DNA from 4 places in the Pantoea sp. X-Soil-ISGK-355 genome. Region 3 is predicted to be linked to each of the others. Evidence: riboswitches for the same ligand, from Rfam matches in the RefSeq annotation. Region 3 holds a riboswitch; each other region holds the start of a gene.
The links. A riboswitch is a leader RNA that binds a small molecule or an ion and turns the genes downstream of it on or off. The one in region 3 is predicted to bind thiamine pyrophosphate.
Positions count from the first base shown of each region.

Region 1: another riboswitch for thiamine pyrophosphate. It lies ahead of AC6I8J_RS19595 (TenA family protein); the one in region 3 lies ahead of thiC (phosphomethylpyrimidine synthase ThiC).
Region 2: another riboswitch for thiamine pyrophosphate. It lies ahead of thiM (hydroxyethylthiazole kinase); the one in region 3 lies ahead of thiC (phosphomethylpyrimidine synthase ThiC).
Region 4: another riboswitch for thiamine pyrophosphate. It lies ahead of AC6I8J_RS20780 (FAD-dependent oxidoreductase); the one in region 3 lies ahead of thiC (phosphomethylpyrimidine synthase ThiC).

Region 1 covers NZ_AP035972.1:183,820-191,066, reverse strand. The annotation lists gene ascF (PTS cellobiose/arbutin/salicin transporter subunit IIBC) at 123-1,589, shown strand; gene AC6I8J_RS19600 (6-phospho-beta-glucosidase) at 1,626-3,056, shown strand; TPP riboswitch at 3,118-3,220, shown strand; gene AC6I8J_RS19595 (TenA family protein) at 3,289-3,990, shown strand; gene AC6I8J_RS19590 (ABC transporter ATP-binding protein) at 3,987-4,727, shown strand; gene AC6I8J_RS19585 (ABC transporter permease) at 4,724-5,479, shown strand; gene AC6I8J_RS19580 (ABC transporter substrate-binding protein) at 5,503-6,438, shown strand; gene AC6I8J_RS19575 (sensor domain-containing phosphodiesterase) at 6,475-7,247, opposite strand, start outside.
Region 2 covers NZ_AP035971.1:2,675,221-2,682,467, forward strand. The annotation lists gene AC6I8J_RS12330 (GntR family transcriptional regulator) at 1-473, shown strand, start outside; gene thiD (bifunctional hydroxymethylpyrimidine kinase/phosphomethylpyrimidine kinase) at 526-1,326, opposite strand; gene thiM (hydroxyethylthiazole kinase) at 1,313-2,110, opposite strand; TPP riboswitch at 2,145-2,242, opposite strand; gene AC6I8J_RS12345 (hypothetical protein) at 2,541-2,738, shown strand; gene AC6I8J_RS12350 (AEC family transporter) at 2,836-3,795, shown strand; gene ahpF (alkyl hydroperoxide reductase subunit F) at 3,847-5,415, opposite strand; gene ahpC (alkyl hydroperoxide reductase subunit C) at 5,487-6,050, opposite strand; gene AC6I8J_RS12365 (GNAT family N-acetyltransferase) at 6,285-6,740, shown strand; gene apbC (iron-sulfur cluster carrier protein ApbC) at 6,737-7,247, opposite strand, start outside.
Region 3 covers NZ_AP035971.1:269,873-277,119, reverse strand. The annotation lists gene nfi (deoxyribonuclease V) at 1-307, opposite strand, end outside; gene hemE (uroporphyrinogen decarboxylase) at 310-1,377, opposite strand; gene nudC (NAD(+) diphosphatase) at 1,418-2,188, opposite strand; gene rsd (sigma D regulator) at 2,278-2,784, shown strand; TPP riboswitch at 2,937-3,037, shown strand; gene thiC (phosphomethylpyrimidine synthase ThiC) at 3,125-5,047, shown strand; gene thiE (thiamine phosphate synthase) at 5,050-5,676, shown strand; gene AC6I8J_RS01165 (aminotransferase-like domain-containing protein) at 5,870-7,247, opposite strand, start outside.
Region 4 covers NZ_AP035972.1:442,703-449,949, reverse strand. The annotation lists gene AC6I8J_RS20800 (P-loop NTPase family protein) at 1-374, opposite strand, end outside; gene AC6I8J_RS20795 (hypothetical protein) at 813-1,541, shown strand; gene AC6I8J_RS20790 (alkene reductase) at 1,747-2,865, shown strand; gene AC6I8J_RS20785 (ArsR/SmtB family transcription factor) at 2,882-3,196, shown strand; TPP riboswitch at 3,342-3,461, shown strand; gene AC6I8J_RS20780 (FAD-dependent oxidoreductase) at 3,593-4,537, shown strand; gene thiS (sulfur carrier protein ThiS) at 4,521-4,718, shown strand; gene AC6I8J_RS20770 (thiazole synthase) at 4,721-5,479, shown strand; gene AC6I8J_RS20765 (HesA/MoeB/ThiF family protein) at 5,489-6,457, shown strand; gene AC6I8J_RS20760 (ASCH domain-containing protein) at 6,467-6,880, opposite strand; gene AC6I8J_RS20755 (DsbA family protein) at 7,104-7,247, opposite strand, start outside.

The sequences.
Region 1 (7,247 bases), on a different replicon from region 3:
ATCACCTTGTCGTCTCAAAGAAAGCACTTCATGATTTTGTGAAACCGGTTTCCTATTTACCTGATAGCAGCCGCTAAAAACATAAAAATGCTAACCGATTTACCCTACAGAGAAGAACGATCATGCCCATGAACTATGCCGAGGTGTCACGCGCCATTGTCGATGCGCTAGGCGGCCTCACCAATATCGAAGCTGTCACTCACTGCATGACGCGTCTGCGGTTTGTGGTGAAAGATGAAACTCGGGTCGACTATCCCCGCCTCAAAGCGATTAAAGGTGTCATGGGTGTGGTGCACAACGACACGCAGTGCCAGGTGATCATTGGCAATAACGTCTCTCAGGCTTACCAGGCGGTACTGGCACTGGGATCGCCCGGTGCGGTAGCCCCTGAACCGGTGAAGCGCAAAATCACCCTGCGAAGCATCGGCGCGGGCATTCTGGATGCGCTGGTGGGCACCATGTCACCACTCATCCCGGCGATTATTGGCGGGTCGATGGTTAAGCTGCTGGCGATGATTCTGGATATGGCTGGCGTGTTTGAGAAAGGTTCGTCAACGCTGGTGATCCTCAACGTGATTGGCGACGGCGCATTCTTCTTTCTGCCTGTCATGGTGGCAGCCTCTGCGGCGCTGAAATTCAAAACCAATATGTCGCTGGCGATCGCGATTGCTGGCGTACTGGTGCATCCCAATTTTGTTGAGCTGATGGCAAAAGCGGCGCAGGGTCAGCACGTTGAATTCGCTTTCATTCCGGTGACGGCGGTGAAATATACCTACACGGTGATCCCGGCACTGGTGATGACCTGGATTCTGTCGCACATCGAGCGCGGCGTGGACCGTATTACCCCGGCCGTTACCAAAAACTTTCTGAAACCGATGTTGATTGTGCTGATTGCTGCCCCTATCGCGATTGTGCTGATTGGCCCGATTGGCATCTGGATCGGCAGCGGCATCTCTGCGCTGGTTTACACCGTGCATGGCTATCTTGGCTGGCTTTCCGTCGCGATTATGGGTGCCATCTGGCCGCTGCTGGTGATGACCGGGATGCATCGTGTGTTCACACCGACCATCATCCAGACCATTGCTGAAACCGGCAAAGAGGGCATGGTGATGCCGTCAGAAATTGGTGCCAATCTCTCGCTGGGCGGATCGTCGCTGGCAGTGGCGTTCCGCACTAAAAACCGCGAACTGCGTCAGACGGCACTGGCAGCAGCAGCGTCTGCCATCATTGCCGGCATTTCTGAACCGGCGCTGTATGGTGTGGCGGTTCGTCTGAAACGTCCGCTGATCGCCTGTCTGATCAGCGGTTTTATCTGCGGCGCGGTCGCGGGCATTGGCGGGCTGGCCAGCCACTCAATGGCCTCACCGGGCCTTTTCACCAGCGTTCAGTTTTTTGACCCCAGCAATCCCATCAGTATCGTCTGGGTCGGTGCGGTTATGGTGTTGTCGGTGGTGCTGTCGTTTGTGCTGACGCTGCTGTTAGGGTTTGAAGATATTCCTGAAGCGGAAACTGAAACGAAATCCGAATCCGCTACCGCCGCGCATCCCGCGCCGCTTACCGAACGCACCAACGCGATTAATAGCCACTAAAGGAAAGGGTCATTCTGACCCGGAAAAGAGGATTGCATGTCTGATTCAAGGTTCCCGCAAGGATTTTTATGGGGCGGCGCGTTAGCCGCCAATCAGAGTGAAGGCGGTTTTCGTGAGGGCGGAAAGGGCGCAACCACCGTCGATATGATCCCGCATGGCCCACACCGACTGGCGGTCAAACTGGGTCTGGAAAAGCGCTTTACGCTGCGGGATGATGAATTTTATCCCAGCCATGATGCCATTGATTTCTATCATCGCTATCCGGAAGATATTGCGCTGATGGCGGAAATGGGATTCAGCGTATTTCGTACGTCAATTGCCTGGAGCCGCCTCTATCCAAACGGTGATGAACTGACGCCCAATCCAGAAGGCATCGCTTTTTACCGTGCCGTCTTTGAGGAGTGCCGGAAATATAATATCGAACCGCTGGTTACGCTCTGTCATTTCGATGTGCCGATGCATCTGGTGACCGAATATGGCTCATGGCGCAATCGCAAAATGGTCGACTTCTTTGCCCGCTATGCCCGCAGTTGTTTCGAGGCGTTTGATGGCCTGGTGAAATACTGGCTAACCTTTAACGAGATCAATATCCTGCTGCACAGCCCGTTTTCCGGTGCGGGTCTGGTGTTCGAACCGGGTGAGAATAAGGAGCAGGTGAAGTATCAGGCGGCGCATCACGAACTGGTTGCCAGCGCGCTGGTTACGCGGATCGCGCATGAAGTAAATCCAGCAAATCAGATCGGCTGTATGCTGGCAGGCGGCAACTTTTATCCGTGGTCCAGTAAACCAGAGGATGTCTGGGCGGCGCTGGAGAAGGATCGTGAAAACCTGTTCTTCATTGATGTGCAGGCACGCGGTGCCTATCCGGCTTACGCCGCCCGCGTGTTCCGGGAAAAAGGCGTTACGCTTGAGATCGCTGATGGCGATGCCGATATCCTGAAAAATAGCGTCGACTTTGTTTCGTTCAGTTATTACGCCTCTCGCTGCGCCTCGGCGGAAATGAACGAACAGAACAGCAGCGCAGCCAATGTGGTGAAATCCCTGACCAACCCCCATGTGCCACGCAGTGAGTGGGGCTGGGGCATCGATCCACTGGGCTTACGCATTACTATGAATATGATGTATGACCGTTACCAGAAGCCACTTTTCCTGGTAGAGAATGGCCTGGGGGCGCGCGATGAAATCGACGCGAATGGCGAGATCAATGATGATTATCGTATCAGCTATCTGCGTGAACACATCCGCGCCATGGGCGATGCCATTGAAGATGGCGTGCCGGTGATGGGTTACACCAGCTGGGGCTGCATCGATCTGGTTGCCGCCTCAACCGGTGAAATGAGCAAGCGCTACGGTTTCGTCTACGTTGACCGCGACGACCTGGGTAACGGCACGCTGGCGCGCACGCGCAAAAAGTCTTTCTGGTGGTATAAGAAAGTGATTGCCAGCAACGGGGCCAATCTTGAGTGACATTGTCACTGAATAACGCGTACTGGTGTCGTTGTACTCCAGCAATAAATATCGTATAACGAATGTCTCCGAGGGGTGTCCTGTCATGGGCTGAGATGGCGCAAGCCGAACCCTTTGAACCTGATCTGGGTCATGCCAGCGAAGGGACGGGTCGGCAGATGTTCTGCCTCATCTCCTGCTTCATCCCCTGTTCCAGACCTTATGCCCGGATCTCCCTGTTACTGGAGATCCTATGTCACATCCGCTTTTCGAAACCGGTTTTTATGGTCGTCTGCGCCAGCAGGCGGGCACGCAATGGCACGATTATGTCAGGCACAATTTTGTGCAGCAGCTCGGTCAGGGTACGCTGCCACCCGCCGCTTTCCGCCACTATCTCACCCAGGATTATTTGTTCCTGCTGCACTTCGCCCGTGCGTGGGGCCTGTTGATCAGTAAGCTCTCTGAACCGGCTGCTTTACGCAGCGCGACGGCATCGCTGAACGCCATTATCAGCGAACTGCCGCTGCATCTGGCTTACTGCCAGCAATGGGGCATCAGCGAAGAGGCGGTGGCGAGCGAACCTGAGGCAATGGAAACAATCAATTATACCCGCTACGTGCTGGACGTGGGTCACACCGGAGATGCGCTGGCGCTGATGACGGCGCTGATGCCCTGCGTCGCCGGTTATGCGGAAATCGGCCTGAGGCTGCTGGACAATCCTGCGACCTGCTTTGAGGGGAATCCTTACGCGGCATGGATTGAGAATTACGGCGATGAGTCCTACCTGACGGGCGTCGGTTCCTCACTGTTGCTGTTTGAAACTTTGGCTCAGCAGCGCGCCGGTGAACAACGTATTAACTCACTGTCGGAGATTTTTACGACCGCAACCCGGCTGGAAGCGGCGTTCTGGCAGATGGGTCTTAATCATGCTGACGGTCTGCGGGGCAGCTCATGAAGCCGCTGAACGATGCCGTGCCGCCGGGTATTTCCGTTCGCCAGCTCTGCCTGACGCTGGATCAGCAGCCATTGTTCAGCGAGCTTAATCTGGAGATCGCGGGTGGTGCATTTACCGCTTTGCTGGGTGCCAGCGGCGTAGGTAAAAGCAGCCTGATGCGAGTGATTGCCGGTCTGACGCCGCCCACTTCGGGACAAATTAAGGGCAGCGATGGTCTGCCGCTGGCCGGGCGCATCGCCTGGATGGGGCAACAGGATTTGCTCTATCCCTGGCTGACGGTGGAACAGAACGTCTGCCTCGCCAGCCGCTTGAAAGGTGAGAAAGCCGATCGTGATCTGGTGCAGCATCTGCTGGCGCGGGTTGGCCTGAGCCACTGTGCCCGTGCGCGACCTGCGACACTTTCGGGCGGTATGCGTCAGCGGGTAGCGCTGGCGCGTACCCTCTATACCCGTCAGCCCATTGTACTGATGGATGAGCCCTTCTCGGCGCTGGATGCACTGACCCGGACACAGATTCAGACTCTGGCGGCAGAAGTGCTGGCCGGACATACCGTGCTGCTGATCACTCATGATGCCGCGGAAGCCTGTCGCCTCGGTCATCACCTGCTGGTAATGGGTTCAGCAGGCATTGAAACCTGCCCGCCACTCCAGGGCCAGCCACCACGGGCAGCAGACGATACCAGCGTGATCCAGAGTCAGGCCACCTTGCTGAAACAGCTAAGCAGGCTGGGCGGATGAGATTACGTTTCGCCGCGCTTCGCCGTGGAGTCATGCTCTCTGCCGGATTGATTACGCTGTGGTGGCTCGCCACACTCACTTCCGTTCCGGCCTTTCTGCTGCCCTCGCCCGCTGCGGTTGCTACCGCACTGTGGGACAACGCTGGCTATCTCGGCCATCACAGCCTGATCACCCTGACTGAAATCCTCATCGGTATGGCGCTCGGCGTGCTGCTGGGCGCGGTGCTGGCACTGGGCATGACCTTTTCGCCGTGGTTACAGCGCTGGATGATGCCGCTGGTGATCACCAGCCAGGCGATTCCGGTATTTGCCCTGGCACCGCTATTGGTGCTCTGGTTTGGCTTTGGCATGAGCGCCAAAGTCGCGATGGCGGTACTGGTGATCTTCTTTCCTGTTACCTCCGCTTTTTTTGATGGCCTGCGTCGCGTCACGCCTGGCTATCTCGATCTGGCTCGCACGATGGGCGCTTCACACATAGCACAACTGCGTCATGTCCGGCTGTTAGCCGCACTGCCCGCCCTGGGTTCGGGCTTACGGATGGCAGCGGCCGTCGCGCCGATCGGTGCCATCATTGGTGAATGGGTCGGATCGGCTGAAGGGCTGGGCTACGTGATGCTGAATGCCAACGCCCGGATGCAGAGCGACCTCTGTTTCGCTGCCCTGTTTATTCTGGTGCTGATGACGCTGACCCTCTGGCTGATCATCGACCTTCTGCTTCGCCGCCTGATTACCTGGATTCCCGAGCCACACTGACGACCCTACTGATGAGACAACCTATGACTAAAATGCCCCTGTTTGTCCTGCTGTTCAGCGCCTCCTTAGCCTCGCAGGTTCAGGCGATGGAAAAACTGACGCTGGTGCTCGACTGGTATATCAACCCCGACCATGCACCCATTATGGTGGCTCAGCAAACCGGTGCGTTTGCGGCAGAGGGTCTGGAGGTTAACATTGTGCCGCCTTCCGACCCTGCGCTGCCGCCGCGTCTGGTCGCCGCTAAGCAGGCGGACTTAGCGATAACGTATCAGACGCAGCTGCATTTTTTCGCCGACCAGGGCCTGCCGCTGATGCGTGTGGGCACGCTGATTAATACGCCACTGAATACGCTGATGACGCTGGACAAAACGGTGAAAAAACCAGCGGATTTGAAAGGAAAACGTATCGGTTATTCCGTCAGCGGCATTGAAGAAGCAACGCTGGCGACCATGCTGAGCCATGACGGCATTAAGGCCGATCAGGTAAAGCGGGTTAACGTCAATTTTCAGCTCACCAGCGCCCTGATGACCGGGCAGGTTGATGCGGTGATAGGTGGCTATCGCAATATCGAAGCTCTGGAGATGAAACTTGCTGGCAAAGATCCGGTGGTGTTAAACGTCGAGGATTACGGCGTGCCGGCCTATGATGAGCTGATTATCGTTGCTAACCGTGATGAGGCGCATGCAGAAAAAATTAAAAAGTTTCTGCGGGCACTGAAAAAGGGGAATGCACAGTTGCAGGCTCACCCTGAAGAGAGCTGGCAGGCATTTGCACAGGCGCATCCTGAGCTGAATACACCGCTAAACCATCAGGCATGGCAGGCTACGCTGCCGCTGTTCGCCGCCGATCCGGCAAAACTGGATCGCGCACGCTATCAGACTTATGAGCAGTTTTTGTTTGATAATAAGCTGATTAAACACATCACTCCGGTTGAGCGTTACGCTATCGGCAGTGAGTGATAAGCGCGCCCGCAGCGAGTGCTGCGGGCGGGTTGACTAGCGTGACTTCTGATAAAGCCAGTGTTCAATGTCGCTGGCTGGCAGCGGTTTTGAAAAGAAGTAGCCCTGAATCTGATCGCAGCCGTAGGTTTTAAGCAGTCCCAGCGTGGCTTCTGCTTCCACACCCTCGGCCAGCACGGTGTAATTCAGCTCTTTCAGCATTTGGATAATGCATCTGACGATGATTTTAGATGCGTCGTCTTCGCCCATACGCGAGATCAGCGATCGGTCGATCTTAATCACATCCAGCGGGATATCCTGCAGGTAGCTGATATTGCTGTAGCCGGTGCCGAAATCATCCAGAGAGACCATAAAGCCGTGCGACTTCAGCGCTTCCAGCCCTTTGATCGCCACATCACTTTTGGTGATCAGCTCATTCTCAAGACACTCAATACCCATAATCGAGTTAGGTAACTGCGCTGCCGCTAATTTCGCCACCAGCTGATCGGCAAAATCGGGCCTGGCAAAGTCGCGTTCACTGACGTTGATCGAGACCGGAATCAGGTCGTACTCGCGATTCCAGCGCGCCAGCTGCTCAACAGCGTGATCGATAACCCAGTTGGTCAGATCGGAGATCAGGTTGGTTTTACCGGCTAACGGAATAAATTCTGATGGGAAAAGCTCACCCCGCTCAGGGTGATTCCAGCGGATCAGGGCCTCCAGCCCGACCGTTTTACCGGTTTTGAGACACACTTTAGGCTGCCAGGCGAGATACAACTCTTCATCTTTATTCAGCGCCTGAGCCAGATCATTCATGATCAAAAAGTCTT
Region 2 (7,247 bases), 2.4 Mb from region 3:
GCACCTTCGTGCGCAAAATCTCCGCTAAACGTGTCGCGGATGGCCGGTTTATCCGTGAGGCGGTGGAAGTGTCGGTAGTGCGGCGGGCAGCGGTGGAGATTGACGATCCCGCCCTGATGGCACTGGAACATAATCTGCAGCTGCAGCGCATGGCCGCTGAGCGGCATGACAGCCAGGCTTTCCTCACTCTGGACGATGAGTTTCATCGCCTGATCGCTGAAAGCATTGACTGCAAGCTCGCCTGGGAGACGGTGGAAAACATAAAAGCGGCTATGGACAGGGTGCGGTTTCTGACGCTGAGTGAAGTCTCACCACCGGAGAGGCTGATTGAGCAGCATGAAGAGATTTTTGCCGCGCTGAAGCGCCATGACGCCGATGCCGCCGAAGCGGCGATGCGTCGTCACCTGCAGGAGATGATCTTCTCAATCACCCCGATTGCCGAGCGTAACAGCGCCTGGTTTGAAGCGCCCTGAAACGGAAACTGCCCGCACCGCCTGATTACCAGGTCGATGCGGACCTTCGCCGTCACCACCACTGATGAAAATGGTGCACCGGTCCGATGCCGTTCCCGACCTCCAGCGAATCCGCCTGTAACAGCGCCTGCTGCAACCAGTTTTTCGCTTCCTCAATCGTCTCTGCCCAGTCAGTATGGCGCGGACGTAACGCGGCTAAGGCGGCCGACAGCGTGCAGCCGGTGCCATGGGTATGACGGGTATGCACGCGTGGCGTGCTGAATCGCTGTTCCGCTGAGTGAGTAATCAGCCAGTCCGGACTCTCCGACGCCGCCAGATGACCGCCCTTCATCAGCACGGCCTGACAGCCGAGTGCCAGCAAGGCCCGCCCCTGCTCGCGCATCTCTGCCTCATTGGTGGCGATAGCGCAATCCAGCAACGCCGCCGCTTCCGGCAGATTTGGCGTGATCAGCGACACCTGCGGTAATAACTGCTCCCGTACGCTGGCCACGGCGTCTGGCGAAAGCAGCGCATCACCACTTTTCGCGACCATGACCGTATCCAGCACGACAAACGGGATCTCAGCACGCCTCAGCCGGGCTGCAACCTGTTCCACAATGGCCGTTTCAGACAGCATGCCGATTTTTGCGCTGTCGATACGCACATCATCCAGTACCGAATCGAGCTGGGCGGCAACAAAGTCAGGCGCAATGCGATAAACCGACTGCACGCCCTGGGTGTTTTGTGCCACCAGCGCGGTAATCACACTGGTGCCGTAGGCACCCAGAGCTGAGAAGGTTTTCAGATCGGCCTGGATGCCCGCGCCGCCACTGGGATCGGTACCGGCAATCGTCAGAGCATTAATGCGCTTCATGCTCTACCTCCAGCGTCCAGAGTGCATCAATAAACGCCGTGACAAAGCTGCCGGGTCCGGCTGCCTGCGCCGCTGCCTTTTCACCCGACAGGGCCATTATCTGACAGGCCGCCGCCACGTTCATCAGCCGATCGCCTGGCAGAGCAGTGAATCCCGCCACTACAGCAGAAAGTGCGCAGCCGGTTCCGACCACGCGCGTCATTAACGGGCTTCCACCGGTTATGGCAAGGAGTCGCCGGCCGTCGGTGGCGTAGTCCACTTCACCGGTGACGACCACAAGCGTGCTCCAGGTTTCCGCGAGCTGTTGGGCCGCATTGAGTGCTGCATCCGCCTGATGCAGCGTGTCGACACCGCGCCCGCCGCCGGCCTGTTGTGCCAGCGCCAGAATCTCTGACGCATTTCCCCGAATCACCGCCGGTTGCTGGCTGAGCAGTTGCTGACAGAAGTCGCTGCGCAGCGTCAGCGCGCCGACGGCAACCGGATCGAGTGTCCAGGGGGTGCCCGCCTGATTAGCCGCGATAACGGCAGCCTGCATCGCCTGCTGGCGCTCGCGGGTTAACGTGCCCACGTTAATCAGCAACGCATCGGCAAAGCGGCCGAACTGTGCCGCTTCGTCAGCATCGATCACCATTGCCGGTGAGGCATTGAGCGCGAGTAACACATTGGCAGTGAAGTTCTGGACCACGTCATTGGTCATGCAGTGCACCAGCGGTGACTGACGGCGGAAAGTGTGCAGAACGGGCGCGAAGTGCGCAGCAGAAAGGTGTTGAGATTGATGTGTCATCGTAGCTCCCAACCGGCGAACAAGAAGGCGAATGCGGTCAGGCATCAGACTTCCCTACGCTGGCATTATCCAGATCAGGTAATACGGGTATTTCTCAGCCTTCATTTAAGAAGGGCACCCCGAGTCGTGTTACGGCTTGCAGCATAGGCAAGCCGTACTGTTAAAGCAAGCCTGGAAAATAATCGGAACTGAAACAATTCACATGATCCCGATCAACTCTCAGCAGTACAAAAAAAGGCTTAATGCTGCGGGCTATCGGAATACCTCTTTATAAGTAGAAGTGTTTATTACCCTGATGAGTAATATTTCCCGCAGTGACTCTGGTGACCCCATAATAACTAACCTGCTCGCAGCATTATCGTAAAAAACACGTTATTTCATGGAGTTAAAAAACTTCTGAAGCGGAACTTCATACTATTCAGGACGTATGATGCGATTTTTAGCGCTTATTCCACACCGTCATCGATGGCAGGAGATTAATATTGAACGCAAGGGTGCCGTGGCACCCAATGGCAGACAGTACCTCTCCACCTATCTTTCCGCCCGCTGCACAGGCTGTGGCGAAATTATTCACCGGGTCTATTATCGGGATATCAGTGACAGACAGGCACGCCGCTGGTTAGGTTAGTGTCCGGGCAACGGTCATTCCAGACACAGTTCAAGTTAACAGTTAGTTAGCAATTTGTTAGTCTGGTAACTAATCATCGCCTGACCAGACTCTCTCTATGCCACTGCTGTTTGAAAGCTTAAGCCATCAAATTTATCTGTCAGCCCCGCTGTTTATCCTGATCCTGCTGGGATACTGTCTGACGCGCCTCGGAAAATGGCCCGCCAGCATCAGCGAAGGGATGAACCGCTTTGTATTTAACGTCGCACTGCCCTGCATGCTGTTTCGGGTGATGAGCACCTTCTCGCAAAGTCCGCCGGTGGATGCGCGCCTGTTGCTGGCCTTCTTCGGCAGTTGCCTGCTGGTGTTTATCGTGGGGCGACTGCTGGCAACAAGGCTGTTCAATCTGGATGGCGTAGCGGCGTCGGTTTTTGCGCTGGGCGGCATCTTTTCCAATAACGTGATGCTGGGGATCCCGGTGGCCACAGTACTGCTGGGGCCAGAAGCCCTGCCCCCGGTGGCGCTGGTTCTGGTATTTAACAGCCTGATCCTCTGGACCTTACTCACCGTTTCGGTCGAATGGGCGAAACAGGGCAGCTTCTCGCTGGAAGGCGTGTGGCGCACCCTGATTGGGGTAGTAAAGAATCCACTCATCATCGGCATTCTCAGCGGGACGGCCTGGAGTTTTCTGCAGCGTCCTTTGCCGATGCTGGCCGCAGAACCGTTAAAGATGCTGGCTTCACTGGCCGCGCCCCTGTCGCTGGTGACGCTGGGCATGAGCCTGGCGCATTATCGGGTGCGGGAAGGACTTAAAGAGAGCTATACCCTCTGCCTGCTGAAGCTGGTGCTGCAGCCGATGACGGTATGGGCTATCGCGTGGCTGACCGATTTGCCACCGCTGGAGAGTAAAGTGGTGGTACTGCTGGGATCGATGGCAGTCGGGGTTAACGTCTATCTGATGTCGCAGAAGTTCAATGTCATTACCGGCCCGGCGGCGGCGAGTATGCTGTTTTCAACGGTATTTGCGGCGGTGACGACGCCGATATGGATGATGCTGATGACACTGGCGGGCTATTAAAAAAGCCCCTCAGCAGGCGTGCTGAAGGGCTATTGTCTGGCTAACTAAATGTTATTCAGCCGATTTGGTACGAATCAGATAGTCAAACGCGCTCAGTGAGGCTTTAGCACCTTCACCACTGGCGATGATGATCTGTTTGTACGGCACGGTGGTGCAGTCGCCCGCAGCAAACACGCCCTTCAGGCTGGTTTCGCATTTACCATCGATGATGATCTCACCCATTTTGTTGCGCTCAACCGCGCCTTCCAGCCACGGGGTGTTCGGCAGCAGACCGATCTGAACGAAGATACCGGAGAGCGGCAGCTCGTGGGTGGTCTGCGTCGTACGGTCGATATAGTGCAGGCCGGTCACTTTGGTGCCGTCGCCTTTCACTTCAGTGGTCTGCGCGTTCAGGATCACATCAACGTTCTTCAGGCTGCGCAGCTTATCCTGCAGCACCTGATCGGCGCGCATCTCACCGGCAAACTCCAGCAGCGTAACGTGTTCAACGATACCGGCCAGATCGATGGCCGCTTCCACGCCGGAGTTACCGCCGCCGATCACCGCTGTGCGTTTGCCTTTGAACAGCGGACCATCGCAGTGTGGGCAGTAGGTCACGCCTTTGGTGCGATACTCTTCTTCACCCGGCACGCCCATGTTACGCCAGCGTGCGCCGGTCGCCAGGATGATGCTGCGGGATTTCAATACTGCGCCGGAGGCGGTTTCGATGGCGTGCATTCCGCCCTCTTTCGCTGCCGGGATCAGTTTGATGGCGCTCTGGCTTTCAATGACGTCCACGTTGTAATCATCCACGTGTGCGCGCAGTGAACCGGCCAGTTTTGCCCCTTCGGTTTTCGGTACGGAGATATAGTTTTCGATATCGACCGTGTCAAGCACCTGGCCGCCAAAACGCTCACCCAGCAGGCCGGTACGGATGCCTTTACGTGCTGAGTAGATGGCTGCCGCTGCGCCCGCCGGACCACTGCCGATAATCAGGACTTCATACGCGTCACGCTTGTTCAGCTCTTCTGCCGCACGTTTATCCGCATTGGTATCCACTTTGCTGACGATTTCCGCCAGGCTCATGCGACCCTGACCAAACTCTTTACCATTGAGGTAAACCGCTGGCACGCCCATCACGTTACGTTCCTGAATCTCGTTCTGGAACAGGCCACCGTCGATAGCGGTGTGGCTGATGCGCGGATTAATCACCGCCATAAGGTTCAGCGCCTGTACGACGTCAGGGCAGTTATGGCATGAGAGTGAATAGTAAGTTTCGAAATGGAAGTCACTGTCCAGCGCCGCGATCTGATCCAGCAGGCTCTGTGCTTCTTTCGACGGATGCCCACCGGTCTGTAACAGCGCCAGCACCAGTGAGGTAAATTCGTGGCCCAGTGGGGAACCGGCAAAACGCGGGCCGCTGTTCGAACCTGGGTTAGTGATCAGAAATGAGGGCTTACGCACCTGACGATCGTTCTCTTCGCGGAAGCTGACTTTGTCAGACAGGCCGGCGATATCAACCAACAGTTCACGAATCTCGGTTGATTTTGCACCCTCATCCAGGGTGGCGATCAACTCAACAGGTTTGGTTAATTTCTCAAGGTAAGCCTTGAGCTGCGTCTTCAAATTTGTGTCGAGCATAGTGATATCCTGGTCAAAAAATCGGGTGCCGCAGCACCCGATTGGAGAATGGTCGAAAGGGCGAAGCGGAATTAGATTTTGCCAACCAGGTCCAGAGACGGAGCCAGAGTTGCATCACCTTCTTTCCATTTAGCCGGGCACACTTCACCTGGGTGAGAAGCCACGTACTGAGCCGCTTTCACTTTGCGCAGCAGGTCAGAGGCGTCACGGCCAATGCCTTCAGCAGTGATTTCGATGGCCTGGATAACGCCTTCCGGGTCAACGATGAACGTACCGCGGTCAGCCAGACCTTCGTCTTCACGCATGATTTCGAAGTTACGGGTCAGCGCGCCAGTCGGGTCACCAATCATCGCGTACTGAATTTTCGCGATGGTGTCTGAAGAACCGTGCCAGGCTTTGTGGGTAAAGTGGGTGTCGGTAGAAACGGAGTAGATATCTACGCCCAGTTTCTGGAATTCTTCGTAGTGGTCAGCCACGTCGCCCAGTTCGGTCGGGCAGACGAAGGTGAAGTCAGCTGGATAGAAGAAGAACACACTCCATTTACCTTCAACGTCTTTCTCGGTTACGTCGATGAATTCGCCGTTTTTGAATGCTGCGTTTTTGAACGGCTTGATTTTGGTATTGATAATAGACATCTGTGGCCTCCGTTAAAATATGTGATGCAGGTTACATAATTTTCGGGCCAACATCTAATACGCGGTCGTTATCAATCTGATAAACGAAAGCTATCAAACGCTGAAAGCCTGATGCTCTCTGGCCCGGCAGGCAGTGTACAGCGATTTTCGTGACATTTAACCCGCTTTATCTTTTCGCCTGTCTTCGCGAATCACTGCTAGTTTTGTAAGACCGGATTATAAGGGAGCTGACCTGTGGAGATTCGTCCGTTTACGGAAGCCGATCGTCCTTTCCTGCGCACGCTGTTTCTGGCGGCGCGACGACACAACTGGCGCTGGCTTGACGGCAGCGAGTGGCAGCTGGAAGATTTTGATGGCGTGATTCTGGGCGAAACCGTGCTGGTCGCGGAAGCAGAGGGGCAGCGTGTCGGATTTGCCGGGCTGCTGGAGAACGACAACTTCCTGCACAGTCTTTATGTCGATCCTGACTGGCAGGGACGCGGCGTGGGCAGCGCTTTACTGGAAGCAGTCGAAGCGCGCTTTACCTCAACCGGCGCGCTGAAGTGCCTGCAGAAGAACAAAGCGGCACAGGCGTTTTACCTGAAACACGGCTGGAAAATGATTTCACAGGGCGAAGGTGAGCACGGCGGCTACGTGTTGATGCATTACCCGCTGGCCTCACACTATGCCAGCGGGTCGGGTCGGGCTTAAAGCGCGCGGAAGGCGATGTCGCCGGGGATGACTTCGCCCTGCCAGTAAAGCTGAGCCGCAACGCGTCCGGCCAGCTGGCGATAGAGCGCGGTAAATTCGCTGTCGGGACGACGAATCACCGTCGGTTCACCTTCATCAAGATCTTCGCGCAGGTCAATGTGCAGCGGCAGCTGGGCCAGCAGCTGTGTCTGGTAATCCTCCACCAGTTTCTGCGCGCCGCCGGTGCCAAAGATGGGCTCGTGGAAGCCACACTGACTGCAGATATGCAGGCTCATGTTTTCCACCACGCCGAGCACCGGCACATTGACCTTTTCAAACATCACCAGCCCTTTGCGGGCATCAATCAGGGCGATGTCCTGCGGTGTCGTCACCACCAGCGCACCGGTGACCGGCACGTTCTGCGCCAGCGTCAGCTGAATGTCGCCGGTGCCGGGCGGCATATCCAGCACCAGATAATCCAGCTCCGGCCACAGCGTTTCGTTGAGCAGTTGCATCAGCGCTTTGCTG
Region 3 (7,247 bases):
CCACGAACAACAGATCAGGCTTTTGCTCCAGCATCTGCCAGGCAGCCATCAGCGCCGGATATTCACGGAAGGAGAGAAAGCCCGGAATATAGGGCATGGTGGTCTCAACGCGCGCGATGCGATGCTCCACCAGTTTTAACGAGGGATATTCCAGTATCACCATCGCCGCCCGCGTGACGGTGCCGTCCTGCTCAAACCCAACGTCTGCCCCGCCAATAAAGCGGGGCGGCAGAACGTCAAAGTCATCTTCACGCACCACGTCAGCGGCGCGTTGTAACTGCTCAGCGCGAAGTGCGGCAATGTCCATAATTACTCCTGATGCCAGGGACGCGATAAACGATGCACAGCATCAACAAAGACACCGGCATTTTCGGGCGGAACGTCCTGATGAATGCCATGCCCCAGATTAAAGACATGACCAGTGCCTGAGCCAAAACGCTCCAGAATACCGGCCACCTCCTGCTCGATACGTTCAGGTGCCGCATAGAGCATAGAGGGATCCATGTTGCCCTGCAGCGCAACTTTGTCGCCTACGCGGCGGCGTGCATCATCAATATCGGTGGTCCAGTCGAGACCCAGCGCATCACAACCGGTGGCAGCCATCGCTTCCAGCCACTGTCCGCCGCCTTTGGTAAAGAGCGTCACCGGCACGCGGCGGCCGTCGTTTTCACGCAGCAGGCCATCGACAATCTTGTGCATGTAGTGCAGGGAGAATTCGCGATAGTCACGACCGGTCAGCACGCCGCCCCAGGTATCAAAGACCATGACGGACTGCGCTCCGGCGCGGATCTGAGCGTTGAGATAGAGGATGACGCTGTCGGCCAGCTTATCCAGCATCGCGTGCAGCGTCGCCGGATCGGCATACATCATCTTCTTAATTTTAGTAAAGGCCTTACTGCTGCCGCCTTCCACCATGTAGGTGGCCAGCGTCCACGGACTGCCTGAGAAGCCAATCAGCGGCAGATCGCCATTCAGGTTTTTACGGATGGTGCGGACCGCATTCATCACATAGCCCAGCTCCATTTCAGGATCGGGCACCGGCAAACGCTCAACGTCAGCGCGGCAGGTCACAGGATTAGAGAAACGCGGGCCTTCGCCGGTTTCAAAGTAGAGACCCAGTCCCATCGCATCCGGAATGGTCAGGATGTCACTGAAGAGGATGGCGGCATCCAGCGGATAACGGCGCAGCGGCTGCAGGGTCACTTCACAGGCCAGCTCGGCGTTTTTACACAGCGACATGAAATCACCCGCCTGGGCGCGTGTCGCTTTGTACTCCGGCAAATAGCGCCCGGCTTGTCGCATCATCCATACCGGCGTGACATCAACCGGCTGACGTAACAGGGCACGCAAATAACGATCGTTCTTCAGTTCACTCATCTCAACACTCTCTCAATAACAGGCGTGTAGTGTAGCACTTTCACGCTTCGGCGCGGCACAGGGCGACGGTATCTTCAATCAGGCGGCGCGCTACCGTGCCTGGCGGTGGCAGCAAAGGCAGCGCATCAAAACGGAACCAGGCGGCATCCAGCAGCTCTTTACCGTCATGTTGCAGATCGCCGCTGTCATACTCCGCCATGAACGCCGTCATCAGCGATTGCGGGAAGGGCCACGGCTGGGAGGTCACGTAACGGACGTTTTTGACGCGGATATTGCTCTCTTCCATCACTTCCCGGGCAACGGCCTGCTCCAGCGTCTCGCCGACCTCCACAAAACCGGCCAGCACGGTGTAGACCTTGTTGCGATGGCGGGCATGATTCGCCAGCAGGATTTCATCGCCGCGACGGATAGCCACAATGATGCAGGGCGCGATCTGCGGATAGTAACGCTCACGGCAATGACTGCAGAGACAGGCAAATTCATGTTTGCTGTGGTGCATCTCATGTCCGCAATAGCCGCACCAGCGATGAGAGCGGTAGAACTCCGCCAGCTGTACACCGCGACCCACCAGCTGAAACAGCGCCACATCCTGATCGATCAGCTGTCGCACGGAGAACATATCGGAGGAACGCGGCTCACAAATCAGCCAGACTTTTTCGCCCTGCCATTCACCAATGGTCCGGGCCTTACTGCCAGTTAAACCGAATTTTTCGGCGTTTCCGTGGGGTAAATCACCTTGTGGCAACCAAAGTTTTTGTTCATGGCTGACAATCCACCATCCAGCGTCTACGCTTGAGATTTCGCATTGCATTTATTTCGTCATCCTTAGCGTCAACTCGCACGCTGAAGCCCTGATGTTAAGTGTGTAGATAAACAACTATAACTCACATGGAGTTAGATATGCTTAACCAGTTAGACGTCCTGGCTGAACGCGTAGGTGGCAGTAATGAACTGGTCGATTCGTGGCTTGAAGCGCGTCGCCAGCTACTGGTGACCTATTATCACCTGGTCGGTCTTAAACCTAAAAAAGAGGCGCTGACGCGTCTTGATGAGCAGGCACTCGACAACTTCTGTCACGGCCTGGTCGACTATCTTTCTGCCGGTCACTTCAGTATCTATGAGCGCGTGATCAGTGAAATGAGTGGCGACAGCCCGATGATCGCCGCCGCGCAGATCTACCCTCCGCTGGAGGCAAACACTGAGCGTCTGATGCAGCTGTATGACGGTCACCTGCAGCAGGCCATTGATGATGAAAACTGCATGACCTTCCAGCAGGCTCTCTCCGAAGTGGGTGAAGTGCTGGAATCACGCTTTACGCTGGAAGATAAGCTGATTCAGCTGGCCTGGGATAACCAGCTTGCTACGCCACCAGTGGCGAATGACAGCCAAATCGCGCGTCCGGCTTAGTGGTTAACAATGGCAAAGGGCTTGAGATTATCCTGTAGCCCTTTTATGCTGAACAGGTTCTGAGGAGCGCTCTCCAAAGAACCTTTTTTATTTTAGCTTTGAAATGTGAGGTTTTTACGCCCGAGTCTGTTATCAGACACCCGCGAAAAAACCGCTTCTTGTCGGAGTGCCCAGTTGGGCTGAGACCGTTAATTCGGGATCCGCGGAACCTGACCAGGTTAGAACCTGCGTAGGGAACAAGAGTAAAACTTCTCTGTATGCCAGCATGCCTGTGCTGTCTATACGGTTACTCCTTCCGAACTCCGGACAAGCATCGTTCCCCCTTAACAGGAAGATTGCTATGTCTGACCCAAAAATGTCCCGTCGTGAACAGCGTACCCAGGCGCAGGAATTTATCGATTCCCTGCAAAGCGGCAGTGCTTTTCCTCAGTCCCGTCGCGTCTGGATTACCGGTAGCCGGGAAGATATTCGCGTGCCGATGCGTGAAATCACCCTAAGCCCGACCCATATCGGCGGCAACAAAGAACAGCCTCTCTATGAGCAAAATGAAGCGGTGCCGGTCTATGATACGGCAGGTGCGTATGGCGATCCCGCGGCACAGATTGATGTGCATCGCGGTCTGGAAAAGCTGCGCGCACGCTGGATTGCTGAACGCGACGACAGTGAGCTTCTTGAGCAGAACAGCTCGGGCTATACCCAGCAGCGACTGGCTGACGAGGGGCTGGATCATCTGCGCTTCGATCACCTGCCAACACCGCGACGCGCCCGTGCAGGCCGCCGTGTCACGCAACTGCACTATGCCCGTCAGGGCATGATTACCCCGGAGATGGAGTTCATCGCCCTGCGGGAAAACATGGGCCGTGAGCGAATCCGCAGTGAGGTGCTGCTGCAACAGCATCCGGGGCACAGTTTTGGCGCGCATCTGCCCGCCGATATCACACCCGAGTTTGTCCGTCAGGAGGTCGCTGACGGACGCGCCATTATCCCTGCCAATATCAATCATCCTGAATCGGAGCCGATGATCATTGGCCGTAACTTCCTCGTCAAGGTCAATGCCAACATCGGTAACTCGGCAGTCACCTCTTCTATCGAGGAAGAAGTAGAAAAGCTGGTGTGGTCGACCCGCTGGGGTGCCGACACGGTGATGGATCTCTCTACCGGTCGCTATATTCATGAAACGCGAGAATGGATTTTGCGAAACAGCCCGGTGCCCATCGGGACCGTGCCGATCTATCAGGCGCTGGAAAAAGTGAATGGCGTGGCCGAGGCGCTGAACTGGGAAATATTCCGGGACACGCTGCTGGAGCAGGCGGAACAGGGCGTCGATTACTTCACTATTCACGCGGGCGTACTGCTGCGTTATGTCCCGATGACGGCGAAACGCCTCACGGGAATTGTCTCGCGGGGTGGCTCGATCATGGCGAAATGGTGCCTGTCCCACCATCAGGAGAGCTTCCTGTATGAGCACTTCCGCGAGATTTGTGAAATCTGCGCCGCTTACGATGTCTCCCTGTCGCTGGGCGATGGTCTGCGTCCGGGTTCCATTCAGGATGCCAACGATGAGGCGCAGTTTGCCGAACTGCGTACCCTGGGCGAACTGACGCGTATTGCCTGGGAGTATGACGTTCAGGTGATGATTGAAGGTCCGGGACATGTGCCGATGCATATGATCCGCCGTAATATGACTGAACAGCTCGATCTGTGCAATGAAGCTCCCTTCTACACGCTTGGGCCGCTGACCACTGATATCGCGCCCGGCTACGACCATTTCACCTCGGGTATCGGTGCCGCCATGATTGGCTGGTTTGGTTGTGCCATGCTGTGCTACGTCACGCCCAAAGAGCATCTGGGTCTGCCGAACAAAGAGGACGTGAAGCAGGGATTGATCACCTACAAAATCGCAGCGCATGCTGCCGATCTGGCGAAAGGCCACCCTGGAGCGCAGATCCGTGATAACGCCATGTCTAAAGCACGCTTTGAATTCCGCTGGGAAGATCAGTTTAACCTTGCGCTGGATCCCCATACGGCGCGGGCAATGCATGATGAAACCCTGCCGCAGGAGTCAGGCAAAGTGGCCCATTTCTGCTCAATGTGCGGCCCTAAATTCTGCTCGATGAAAATTTCCCAGGAGGTGCGCGAGTTTGCGACACGCCAGGATGCCCGTGCCGAGCCGGTTGAAGTGGGCATGGCGCAGGTGTCAGATCGTTTCCGCAGCCGCGGCGGTGAGCTCTATCACCCCGCCGATGCCATTAAGGAGGAGTAACGATGCCCGCATTTCCCGCTACCGTCCCGCGCCTGGGACTTTATCCGGTGGTTGATAGCCCCGAGTGGATCGAACGCCTGCTTGAAACGGGCGTTCGCACGATGCAGTTGCGCATCAAAGATCGGCCTGATGAGGTCGCCGAACCCGCCATTGCTCAGGCGATTGCGTTAGGTAAACGCTACGACGCCCGCCTGTTTATCAATGACTACTGGCAGCTGGCGATTAAACATCAGGCTTATGGCGTACATCTGGGTCAGGAGGATCTCGATGTCGCCGATCTTGCTCGCATTCATCAGGCAGGATTGCGTCTGGGGCTCTCCACCCATGACGATGCGGAACTGGATCGCGCTCTGGCAATCCAGCCCTCTTACATCGCACTTGGGCATATTTTCCCGACGCAGACCAAAGAGATGCCTTCTTCGCCGCAGGGCATTGAGCAGCTGAAACGGCATCTGACACGGCTGACGCATATTCCCACCGTGGCGATTGGTGGTATCTCGATTGCGCGGGCACCCGAGGTGCTGGCCACCGGCGTAGGCAGTATTGCTGTGGTGAGTGCGATTACTCAGGCAGATGACTGGCGTGCCGCAACGCGCACCCTTCTGGCGCTGGCAGGACCAGGCGACTAAGCATTTATGGAACCTGTCGCGCATAGCGGCTGCAAAATCGGTAAAGCCAGCATTATTCCGGGAAAGTGCCGCGCAAAGGTGCATGTTGCCGCTGGCGTGCTGTGATCCAAAACTTTAACGTGGCATCCGTCAGGTTAAGGTTATCTGACCAGGGCCGGATCCCTCCTCTTGCCGGCCCTGCTTCTTCTCTTCGCTATGCGAGCGTGGAGGCTGAAGCCTGGGTCTCATGCTGGCACGAGAGCATGGCGCGCTCGACGGCCGCACCCACCCGCGCCAGTGCCTGTTCAGTCTGCTCGTTGATCGGCAGCCCGTAGTTTAAGCGCAGACAGTTACGGTATTTCCCCGACGCTGAAAACAGTGAACCCACAGCAATCTGAATTTTTGACTCGCGCAGTTCCCGGTTAAGACGAACCGCATCAAACGCTTCGGGAAGTTCTATCCACATCAGAAAACCGCCCTGAGGACGGGAAACGCAGATGCCGCAGGGAAAGTAGTGGCGTACCCAGCAGCTAAAAGTTTCATAGTTACGATGATAGAGTTGCCGCATCCGGCGCAGATGAGGCTGATAATGGCCCTGACGGATAAACTCGGAGACCGCATGCTGAGGCTGTGTGGCGGTGGAGCCGGTGACAATATATTTCATGTGCAGCACGCGGTCACGATAGCGGCCTGGTGCAACCCAGCCAACGCGTAAACCTGGCGCCAGCGTTTTCGAAAAGGAGCTGCACAGCAACACCCGGCCATCGAGATCCAGCGATTTGATGGTAGGCGGACGCGGATATTCCCAGGCTAACTCACCATAGACATCATCTTCAATCACTGCCGCGTCAAACCGCTGCGCCAGCACCAGCAAAGCCCGCTTACGCGGCTCAGACATGATAAATCCCAGCGGATTATTGCAGTTCGGCACAACAACAACCGCTTTAATCGGCCATTGATCAAAGGCCAGCTCCAGCGCTTCCAGACTGATGCCGGTGACTGCATCGGTTGGGATCTCGATGGCACGAATGCCAAAGCCGCGCAGAGTTTGCATAATGCCGTGAAACGACGGTGATTCAACGGCAATGATATCCCCCGGCTCGCAGACTGCACGTACGGCGACCGATAATGCTTCATGACAGCCGGTAGTAATGACAATGTCATCGGCGGTGAGCTGGCAGCCGCTGTCTATCGCCAGCCGTGCAACCTGTTGCCGCAAAGCGAGCACACCATATAGACTGTCATAATTCAGCAGCGCCATGTCCTGCTTCTGCGCCTGGCGGCTGAAAGCTTTCCACAGTGGCTTAAGCGTCGGCTGGGTCAGATCGGGCATGCCGCTGCCCAGCTGCAAAACATCATCTTCCAGACGGCTGTTAATCAGCTCCAGCACCGCATCCCACTGTGTCACCTCAACCGGCCGCTGTGCGGGGCGGGTCAGCGCCGGGATCGGCGGCGTTGCTTTGCGTGACGCCACAAAATAGCCGGAGCGCGACTGCGGCGTAATCATCTGCTTCTCTTCCAGCAGATGATAAGCCTGCTGCACGGTACTGATACTGACGCCATGCTCCGTACTCAGACTGCGTACTGAAGGC
Region 4 (7,247 bases), on a different replicon from region 3:
CTGATGCCGAGACCCCCTATTCGCGGTGTGGATGAATAACACCTGCGAATATAACGCAGCAGTGCCACGGTCACTTTTACATCCAGAAGAATCAATCCCGTGGCATGAGCAAATCGTTCCTCAATGCATTTTGTATAATTTCCCTCCATCACCCATTTTTCCTGACTCACTGCATCCGCATGCAAATGGCGAAATGCTTCCGGCGCTCTGGGAATCCATTGACTACCTGGAAGATGGTGAAGTTGATCAAGATGAACAACAGGTAAATTCGTTTTGCGGGAAATAGCCTCTGCTAAGGTGGATTTACCGCTGTTTGAAGGACCCATAATACAAATACGTGGTCCCAGCGCCTCTAAAGTCAGTGCACTATTCATAATATGTCCTTTGAATTTGCCTTGTCTGAAAGGAATAACGGCCTGCTGACATGATGCTTTTCTATGCATTTCGCAAGTTTTTAATCTTATATGGAATGTGTTGACCTGCAGGAGGCGAAAATAAGGGTTTCTGAAGGCATTATGAATCAAAGTTATGCCAAAGCGAACCTGATGATCTGATTTTCAAAGAAGTCACCCGCCTTACGGATTGTATTTTTCACGGTAAAGGTTTGTTACATCCTGCCGATTAATTACTCAATTCATCAAACCGTAGAGGGCATTATGGTGTTAATCAATGGACTTACAGACGGCGTGGCAAATAGCTATGCTACTTCCGGTGTAATCAAACCATCTTCAGGCGTCAATACCGAGTCAATTACCGGAAAAACGCTTCCTGACGCTGTAGTTAACATCTCTCAGGCGGCAAGAGACCGCCTGATGCAGGTCGTAGCTGATCCTGTCTCAGCTGAACAGCAGGATATAAATCTGAAAGGTCTGCTGACAAGTCGATCCGCTAATCAGGGACCCACGTTTAACCTCGGCTATGCGCTTTTCAATGATCCCTATACTAACTGGGATGCAAGGACATTCCGGCCCCTGGTGGACATGACGACAGATAACACCCAGGCCAGTATGGATGAGTTTGCGGGCGCACTTCATCAGGTGCTCGCTGAAGGTCAGGTGGGACAAAATCAGTACGATAACAGCGATACCTCTGAAGCGATGGCAATAACGTTAACGCAAGTGAAACTGCACAAACTTATTGAGAAATATGTTCCGGAGGACAAGTGGGAGCAGGCGACGGGCATTGTTGATGAGATGATCGACGGTAAAGTGGCATTCCGCGAAGAGCGCACGCTGCTGGGGGCACAGCAGAGGCTGGATATTGCGCATCAATATGGCACCCGCGAAATCGTGGCGGCTGCGCGTGATTATCTCAACCAGGTAAAGAGCGGCACCGCGCGGCCACAGAATGAACGGGCCAGGATGTTCGAAGCGACAAAATCGGGCAGTGACATGAACGCCATTTTCAGTGCGTTTGCTGATGTGATTCGTTCCACACCGAATCCGGGCAACAAATCGCAACCCTCAATCGATGACGCACTTAAACAGCTGGAGGTTTATCGCCAGCAGTGGCAGGCGTTCGCTGATAAATACATAGCTTAAAAGGTGATGAACCTGCGGCTGGCGGCTCTTTCGTGACAATAAAGCCATCCTGAGCGTCGCGTCGGCAGGATTGCTACGATGAGGCTGTTTAGTATGATGAGACACTCTGATAAACCCGACTAAAACAAAAAGCACTGATTACACATTTACAAATTTAAATGTGTAAATATAATGGCGCCTCTTACACATCAGAGGACCTTTTGTTATGCCGTCACTTTTTACCCCCCTGAACCTGGGCGATCTCACGCTTCGTAACCGCATTGTATTGCCGCCGCTGACGCGTTGTCGCAGTGAACAGCCGGGCAATATTCCCGGCGAGTTGATGGTGGAGTATTACCGCCAGCGTGCCAGCGCGGGACTGATGATCACCGAAGGCACCCAGATTGAACCTCGCGGGCAGGGCTATGCATGGACGCCGGGGATCCACAGCGACGCTCAGATCGCTGGCTGGAAAAAGGTGACAGAGGCGGTACATCAGGAAGGCGCAACGATTTTCTGTCAGCTCTGGCATGTTGGTCGCGTCTCTCACAATGAGCTTCAGCCCGGTAAACAGGCACCCGTTGCCCCTTCAGCCATCGCGGCTGATAACGTCCGGGTATTTATTGAAACCGGACCCGGTGCCGGGATACTGACCGCACCCAGCGAACCACGGGTACTGACCAACGCGGAAGTAAAAGAGATCGTGGCGCTTTACCGACGCGCAGCGGAAAATGCAAAAGAGGCGGGTTTTGACGGTGTGGAACTGCATTCCGCCAACGGTTATCTGATTAACCAGTTTATTTCGGAGCACACCAACTTCCGTACGGATGAATATGGTGGTTCAGCAGAGAATCGTCTGCGTTTTCTGCGTGAAGTGGTTGAGGCGGTCAGCTCGGTATTTGGCAGCCACCGTGTTGGCGTGCGGTTTGCGCCGCTGTTTTCGAGTACCGACGAAGAGCGCGTCTATCTTGGCCTGGTTGAAAGCGATCCCCACGCAACCTACATCCGCGCCGCTCAGCTTCTGAATGAGCTGGAAGTTGGTTATCTCTCTATTGCCGAAGCGGACTGGGATAATAGCCCGGATATGCCAGAGTGTTTCCGGGTTGCGCTGAGGGAAGCATTCCGATCGCCGATCATCTATTCCGGTCGCTACACGGCGGAAAAAGCACAGCGTATGCTGGATAACGGCTGGGGCGACCTGGCGGGTTTTGGCCGCTCGTTTATCGCGAATCCCGATTTGCCTGCGCGCATTAAATCGGGCTATCCGCTGAATGAGGTCGACAACGCCTCCCTGTATGGCGGCACTGAGAAAGGCTATACTGACTATCCTGTTTTTCAATCCTGATCTTATGTGAGGCGGCATGTCCCCCGAAAATGCCCTGAAGTTACTGTCCAACCCGACCAGAGTGGCAGTACTGAAGTGGCTTAAAAATCCTGACGAAGCGTTTGCGGGCTATTCGCAGCTCTATCCCTTCGCTCAGTATGGTGTCTGTGCCACCCTCATCCAGGACAAGGCGGGCTTATCACAGCCCGCTACCTCGTTATGTCTGAAAGCCCTGCACAATGCGGGACTGGTCGAAGCCAGCAAAGTCGGGAAATGGACCTACTATCGCCGCGCTGAATTGCGTATTCGTGAAATAACCGACGTGGTGACACAATCGCTGCAGGCGCTTTAGAGCACCTGCCGTTTAACACATCTCTCTTTTCTCATATGCGAATGCATAGCCTTTGCACTCACAGTAAACGCCTGCACATATCCTCCGAATTTCTGGCGCGTCTTCACGCATGCGGCTTGACGAAGCTGCCCGCTTAACTTACAACTAAAGCCGTCAGGGGAGTCTCGCCAGAGAGACTGAGAGGCTAATAGCGTAGTGCGCGGCTTAGCGACCCTTAGAACCTGACCCAGTTGATACTGGCGTAGGAAGACGGGTATCGCATCCGATACTTGCCGCAGGGGCGCGTTCGCGACGTCTCTGCCTTTTCCCTCCGTATCACGGGTCTTCGTTAACTGATAACGAGGCCAAAGTGAACTATCTCATCCTGAACCTCTTTCTTCCTCTCCGGTGGACACCATGAGCCGCTGGTCGGTGATCGGCAGCGGCGTCGCCGGGCTGTGCGTCGCCACACTGCTCAGGGAGCGGGGAGAATCCGTCGAAATTATTACGCAGCCGGACTGTCGTGCCGCCTCGCACTGGGCGGGCGGTATGCTTGCGCCCTGGTGCGAAGCGGAAAGCGCGCCGCCGCAGGTGATCGAATGGGGCCAGCATGCGGCGGGCTGGTGGGCGCAACGCGTTGATGGCGTTGAGCAGCAGGGCACGCTGGTGGTTGCGCCGCCGCGAGACAGTCGCGAACTGACGCGCTTCGCCAGCATGACGGAGCAGCATCGGTGGGTTGCGCCCGGTGACATCGAACCGGCGCTGGAAAATCGTTTCGCCCGTGGCCTGTTCTTTGCTGCAGAGGCGCATCTTGATCCGCGCGGCGCACTGCAGCAACTGCGCGCCACACTGCAGGAGGCTGGCGTACCCTTTCACAGCGGTAAACCCGGTGGCAAAATTATCGACTGCCGCGGCATTCACGCTCTTGATCATCAGCCCGCCCTGCGCGCCGTGCGGGGCGAAATGCTGATCCTGCAATCAACCGACGTACAGCTCTCCCGTCCGGTCCGTCTGCTGCATCCGCGCTTTCCCTGCTATCTGGTGCCGCGTGCCGGAGGCCACTTCATGCTCGGAGCCACCATGGTCGAAAGTCACGACAGCAGCCCGATCAGCGGCAGGGCGATGATGGAGTTGCTGAGCGCGGCTTACAGCCTGCATCCGGCGCTGGCTGAAGCGCGCATCGTGGAGAGTGGCACCGGTCTGCGTCCCGCCTACCGTCAGAACCTGCCGGAAGTCCGCTATGAAAATGGCCGCTTCTCGTTAAACGGGCTGTACCGCCACGGCTTTTTACTGGCCCCGATCATGGCTGAAAAACTCATGCTGCAACTCACTCAGGAGATGACTCATGCGAGTTCAACTTAATGGACGCATGATTGAAACCAGCGCAATCACGCTGGCGGAACTTATGGCGGAGCAGCAGATTGACCCGCGCACCGTCGCCACTGCGCTGAACGGTGAGTTTGTGCCGCGCAGCCGTTATGCCAGCCAGCAGCTTGAGCCGGGCAGCCAGCTGGAAATCCTGTCACCGATGCAGGGAGGTTAACCATGTTCTATCAATTTGCCCCGCAATCACGCTTTCTGCTCGGCACCGCCGGCTATCCGTCACCGGACATTCTGCATCAGGCGATCGATGCATCCGGTGCGGAGATCATTACCGTCAGTCTGCGTCGTGAAGGCAGCGAAGGCGGTGCCTTTCGCACGCTGTTGCAGCAGCTCAATAAACGGATTCTGCCGAATACCGCAGGCTGCCACACGGTGAAAGAGGCGGTGACGACGGCGCAGATGGCGCGTGAACTGTTCGACACGCCCTGGATTAAGCTGGAAGTGATTGGTCATGCCGACACGCTGCAGCCCGATCCCTTTGCGTTGGTTGAAGCGGCCCGAATCCTCTGTGCTGATGGCTTTCAGGTCTTTCCCTACACTACCGAAGATCTGATCGTTGGCGAGAAACTGCTGGAAGCGGGTTGTGAAGTGCTGATGCCCTGGGGCGCGCCGATTGGTTCCGGCCAGGGGCTGCGCAATATAGAGGGACTACGCGCCATGCGTGCGTGGTTTAAAGGTGTGCCGCTGATTATTGATGCGGGCATCGGTGCGCCAGGCCAGGCGGCACAGGCGATGGAGATGGGTTTTGATGGCGTGCTGCTTAACACGGCGGTAGCGAAAGCACGCGATCCGGTGCGCATGGCGGGTGCCTTTGCCGCCGCGATCCACGGCGGGTACGAGGCGTTTCAGGCAGGATTGATGGAGCAACGCGACATGGCGTCAGCTTCTACGCCCATTTTTGGTCTGGCACAGTTCAGTTAAGGAGCAGCGATGACGCGTTATCAGCGACAGGCGATGCTGCCGGAGATTGGTGAAGCGGGGCAACAGCGCCTGAGCGGGGCAAGGGTGCTGGTAGTGGGTGCGGGCGGCCTTAGCGCGACGCTGCTGCCATTGCTGGCCGGAGCGGGCATCGGATTTATTCGTCTTTACGATGGCGATCGGGTCGAGCTGCACAACCTCCACCGGCAGACGCTGTTTGGCGTCGGGGATGTGGGCCAGCCGAAAGCAATCTGTGCTCAGCGCGAGCTGGCGCTGCGTAATCCTGACTGCCACGTTGAGGTACATCCTCAGATGTTGAGCGCCAGCCAACTGCCGCAGGCGCTGAAGGGGGTCGATCTGGTGGTGGATGCGGCGGATAACTTCGCCATCACCTATCAACTCTCCGACGCCTGCTCTCCGCGTGGTCTGCCGCTGATCTGCGCCTCGGTGCTGGGTCGCAAAGGCTATGTCGGCGGATTCTGCGGCGGTGCGCCTGGCTATCGTGCGCTCTTTCCTCAACTGCCGATAGCGTCGGGAAACTGCAATACGGCGGGCGTGATGGGACCTGCGGTAGCGACGCTGGGTGCAATGCAGGCCCAGATGGTGCTGAGTGTGTTATTGAAACTGACGCCGTCGCCGCTCGGCTGCATGATTCACTGCGACTTTGTGGACTGGCACATCAGGCAATTTCGCTTTGATGATGCACCTGAACCCGACGTGCCGGGCATCCCGTTTATCGATAAGCTGATGCTCAGTGAGGACGATTGCATTGTGGAACTGCGCAGTCCCGAAGAAGCGCCGGTCAGTGTGGCCGGACGGGTGTTACGGATTTTGCCGCAGCAGATAGCAGCCTGGCAGCCGCCATCCGATCAGCGTGTGGTACTGGTGTGTGCCAGTGGCATGCGTGCAGCTCAGGCGGCTGAGAACCTCGCCGCGCGTGGTGTTACGCGTCTGGCGTTGATGGCGGCAAATACGCTGTAAGGTTCGGGTTTAGATCACCTCGACCAGCTGGAACGTTTCGAAGATCAGCTCCATTTCGCTGTGGAAATAGCCTTCACGTTCGAAGTAGCGCTGATGTTCCTGCCGCCAGTGGTCGAGGCTGAGATCGCCTTCGCCCTCCAGCATCGCCATCTCGGGCGTCACGCGATCAAAGCGCGTCAGGAACAGTCCGGTAGTGCGGATCACGCAGACGGGCCGTTTTTCGCCGTTCAGAACAATGGTGTAGCCGCCCGGCTGTGGCAGGACTTCCTGATCCTGCCAGCTCTGTAACGAACCGCAGGTGGCTACCTTTTTTCCGGCAATAATCAGCGTTGCCAGCTCGTTAGCTAATTCCGGGGAATCAACGAATGCATCTGTGAATGCACCCGGATATTTGTCCTGCAGTTGTTCCAGCGTCATCGACATCCGCAAATCCTTAATGAAAGAAGCGCCTGACCGGAATAAATGCAGGCCAGTGTCGCCGTTAAGATAAAGCAGCAGCGGTTTATATGCTGCTAAGCGCGTTACAGCTTACCCGGCCTGCTCATGGGAAAACAGGCTTAATTATCATGATATTGGGTTTGGGTGTGTGCTGGATCGCAAAGGAGAGGCATACTCTGGCGCGGCCAGCCACAGCCGCGCACAAAAACTAACGCATCAGAAAGCTCGCCCAGTGTTCAATGTCGTCACCGCTGCTGATGTCGGGCTGCACCAGACCATTCACCATAAAGGTCGGTGAAACGTGGATACCATTCTGGCGGGCATATTTGCAGTGCCATTTGATCGCGTTCTG